Regions from separate parts of the Clostridium sp. NSJ-145 genome, predicted to be linked through region 1. Evidence: riboswitches for the same ligand, from Rfam matches in the RefSeq annotation. Region 1 holds a riboswitch; the other holds the start of a gene.
What was found. A riboswitch is a leader RNA that binds a small molecule or an ion and turns the genes downstream of it on or off. The one in region 1 is predicted to bind thiamine pyrophosphate.
Positions count from the first base shown of each region.

Region 2: linked by a shared signal. The riboswitch ahead of thiT (energy-coupled thiamine transporter ThiT) and the one ahead of thiD (bifunctional hydroxymethylpyrimidine kinase/phosphomethylpyrimidine kinase) in region 1 are both predicted to bind thiamine pyrophosphate.

Region 1 is NZ_JAJNOS010000001.1:468,757-470,964, forward strand. It holds gene thiM (hydroxyethylthiazole kinase) at 1-362, opposite strand, end outside; gene thiD (bifunctional hydroxymethylpyrimidine kinase/phosphomethylpyrimidine kinase) at 376-1,173, opposite strand; TPP riboswitch at 1,307-1,406, opposite strand; gene LQE93_RS02395 (NUDIX hydrolase) at 1,498-1,977, opposite strand.
Region 2 is NZ_JAJNOS010000013.1:62,972-65,179, forward strand. It holds gene LQE93_RS12375 (DegV family protein) at 1-179, shown strand, start outside; gene LQE93_RS12380 (PadR family transcriptional regulator) at 185-640, shown strand; gene LQE93_RS12385 (hypothetical protein) at 725-928, shown strand; TPP riboswitch at 951-1,053, shown strand; gene thiT (energy-coupled thiamine transporter ThiT) at 1,107-1,760, shown strand; gene LQE93_RS12395 (ferredoxin) at 1,788-1,976, opposite strand; gene LQE93_RS12400 (Mrp/NBP35 family ATP-binding protein) at 2,052-2,208, opposite strand, start outside.

The sequences.
Region 1 (2,208 bases):
TCAGCGATATTCCCTTTAACTACATCAAACTTTATTTCATTTAAAAGATTATTTGTAAAATCTGTTCGTGTTTTTGTAGCAAACACTCCTACTGGATCTAAAACTACTGGCTTATTATATTTATTAGCAGCCTTTCCAGCCTTTATAAACAAATCTAATCTAGATGAATTCATTGTTCCAATATTTATTACTACAGCACTTGCAATACTTACTATCTCTTCTACCTCTTCATCCGAATAACTCATTAACGGACTTGCCCCTATTGCTAAAGTTATATTGGCACAATCATTTATAGTTACTTCATTTGTGTAGTGTAATACTAACGGATTTACTTCTTTTACTTTATTAATTAATTCATACATTGCCTATTCCTCACTAATCCTCAAATTTATAAAAATGATTTACTGGCCCTACTCCTTTGCCTATATCAAAGCTGTGTCTTATTGCTTCAGTTATATACTCCTTGCTTAATCTAACAGCTTCTTTTATGTCATATCCTAAGGCTAAGTGAGATGTTATTGCAGATGATAAAGTACAACCTGTACCATGAGTATTTTTTCTATCTAATCTCTCTTGCTTAAAAATTTCAAAAGTGTCTTTACCTATTAGTACATCAACAGCATCTCCTTCTAAGTGTCCACCTTTCATAAGAACATACTTAGGTCCTAGTTCTAATATTTTTTCTCCTACTTCTCTCATATCATCTACTGTTTCTATATTCATCCCAGATATTTCTTCAGCCTCAAGGGTATTTGGTGTTATTATATATGCCATTGGAATAAGCTCTTCTATTAAGCTCTTTTTAGCCTCTGGTTTAAGTAAATAATATCCACTCTTAGATATCATAACTGGGTCAACTACTAAATATTTCGGATTATACCTCTTTAAAGTTTCTACTATAGAAGAGATTATCACTGGACTAGATACCATTCCTATTTTTACAGCAGCTGGCTCAATATCTTCAAACACAACTTCTATCTGCTTTCTTATAACTTCTTCACTTAAATCCTCCACAAGAAATACTCCTTGTGTATTTTGAGCAGTTATTGCTGTTATAACGCTCATTCCATAAGTCCCTATTGCACTAAATGTCTTTAAATCAGCTTGTACACCTGCACCTCCTGATGAATCTGAACCTGCAATAGTTAGTGTAGGTATTTTGTAATTTCTCATTTTTGTTCCTCCTAGTTTTAATATTGTAAATATCAAACTTCCCTGATACCATAATGGATTCTTTGAATAAAAAAATAGCCATATTCCAACAGAATATGGCTATGCTTATATATAAAAATACTATTAGTTATTTAAATACATTACGATGCTTTCCTCCGCTGGTATTATCCAGATCAGGTACAAGGGTTAATAGCAAGCTATCTCTCAGCCAAAAGGCACCCCTAGCAATTTTCTATTTACTTTATAATCTATATTACATACCTTGTAATATACTGTCAATTCACTTTTGTAAATATTTTTCTGAAATATTCATATCATTTTTATCTAAAGCTTCGTTTCTCTAAATATTTCATATGGTCTACTTGAATATACCCTATAAACTATTTCGCCATTAAACTTTAACATATCTTCAGCTCTATCAAGTAACCACGGTTCAGTTATCATATTTAAAACCTTATCTTTTTCAAACCAACCTACTTCAACACTCTCTTCGCTACACTTTAAAGCTCCACCTTCTGCAGTTGCTAAAAAGTCAAAAATAACTTTAGTAGGCACTATTGTCTCATTATCCCACCCTAGATACGATTTAGTATTAGAATATACCCCTACAAGATTATCTACCTTAATAATAATTCCTGATTCCTCAAAAACCTCTCTAGTAACACCTTCTATTAAATCTTCTCCATTTTCAATTTGTCCTCCTGGAAACTCCCATCCTCTATAAGGATTCTTTACAAGTAAAACTTCTCCTCTCTCATTAGTAACCAAAGCCCCTGCAGCTACAATATGCATCGGAAATTCCATCTCTTTCTCTCCTTTCTATCCCTTTATCACCATCCATATTATACCATTTATTTATATAAACATATATTAGGATAGCTTTAGATTAGAAACGCGATTTTTATTTACTCCTATACTTTCTTCATTTATTACTTCATACTTTAATAATTATCAATATAATAACTCATAATATTTAATAATTTACTATTTCATCAAAAAATTACATTTTTCATTGACAGTATTATTTACTTATAA
Region 2 (2,208 bases), on a different contig from region 1:
AAAACAAATGTGATGTAACTGTACTTCAAGGTGGTTGTGAAGCTGAAGCCATCAAATACATGGAGTCATTAAAAGGATTAGACAACATTAATAGCTTAAAACTTTCTGAAATCAGTCCTGCTCTTGGTGTACATGGCGGTCCAGGATTAATGGGCTTCTGTGTAAAGGTTGTTGATTAATAATTATGGCTAATTATGATTTTAGCAACATAGAAGATCTAAAGGCAGAAGAAAAGAGGCTCCATGAAGAGTATAAACAAAAACTTTCTGAACTAAAAAAGGTTCAGAAAGAAAAAGAAGCTGTTGGGCAAGTATTCGCTAAAGGACTTTTACCTATATATGTTTTATATATATTAAGTATGGGACCTACTAACGGCAACGATATATCAACAAAAATATCTGAAAGAACAAAAGGACTTTGGTCTCCTAGTACTGGTGGTATATATCCATTATTAAAAAAGCTAGAAAAAGAAGGCCTAGTTGTTGGTGAATGGAATGATTTAAAAAAGAAAACTCAAAAATTGTATTCTTTAACTCCTCTGGGTGAAAAGGAGTTTTCTTACAGAAAATCTTTATTAAAGCCAAAGATTGAAGAATCTTTAAAAGTATTTAGATTAGTTTATGGTGATTTGTATTTATAAATTTTACACTTAAGGGAAAACCTTAGGTGTATTTTTTTTTAAAATTACATAAACTAACACAAAGTTATCTAAGGAGGAATAAATATGAAAGGAACTATTTTAGATTATACGCCAACGGAAGTATTTGTCTTATTAGAAGATGACTCAGTTGTTACTCTACCATTATCATCATTCAGCCATACATCTCCAATAGGTAGTAATATAAGTTTAGATAGATTGTACAACGGCACTTATAGTATTAATTATAAACCTTCTAACATACATGATAAATCTATTGACTTTTTTTAGCAATTTATATAATATATCTTATATAAGGTGCTAGGGGTGCCAATTGGCTGAGAGATGATTTTATCATTAACCCTTCTTTACCTGATCTGGGTAATACCAGCGTAGGGAAGCTATATACGGATTTTTATTATTTTCGTTTAACTGGTACCTCTTGCGCAAAACAAGGAGGTATTTTTTTATGACAAATTTTCTAGCAACCTTATCAGAAAATTTTAAAACACTATTTAGTAGTCCATTAACACTACTAACATTACTTGCATGCGGTATTTTACTAATTGCATTTATCAAATTTAAATCTATAAAATTTAATGCTCAACTTATGGCTAGAATTGGACTAGCTTTAGCATTAGCTATCATATTAGATATGATAAAGCTTTACACATTCCCTAATGGTGGTGGAAGCGTATCTCTTGGTAGCATGATTCCTATATTTATAATCTCATATGTTTATGGACCATCTGTTGGGATATTTACAGGATTCCTTTTTGGCTTATTAAAGCTAATGATTAATCCGTATATATTAAGTCCTATTCAAGTACTATTTGATTATCCTCTTCCATTTATGGCTGTAGGGATAGCTGGCTTCTTTAGGGATAAAAAACTAATTGGAGCTACTGTAGGAATGTTTTTAAGATTTATATGCCACTTTATTTCTGGAGTTGTTTTCTTTGGTGAATATGCACCTGCTGGTATGTCTCCTGCAATATATTCATTAGCAGTAAATGGTCCAGCTGTAGGTATAGAACTTTTAATTTGTTTAGTAATATTAGGATTACTACCTTTAAATCAAATATTAAAAACACTTAATCCGAGTTCAAATATTAATATATAAAAAAAGATGCCCATTAGGCATCTTTTTTTAATCTACTGATATTGCACTTACTGGACAGCTATTAGCTGCATCTTGTGCTTCATCTTCTTTTCCTGCTGGAACTTCATCCACTATTGTATGTGCTTTTCCGTCATCATTCATATCAAATACTTCTGGACAGATTGATGGACACATTCCACATCCAATGCAAGTTTCTTGATCTACGTTTGCTTTCATAATTATCACCTCTTATAAAAAATCACAATACTAATTTTCCCCAGATGGTGATTTTTATGTATCGCTTTTTACTTTTTAATATAATCCTTCAAAAATTAAACTATATAAGCTATTATCTTTTATATATTCCTCTGCTCTTCCTTCGTTGACAGCCTCAGTTAATTCTAAGTTTATAGGTAATTCTCCTAATAAAGGCAATCCTAAATATTCTGCATGCTCCTCTGATGACTTA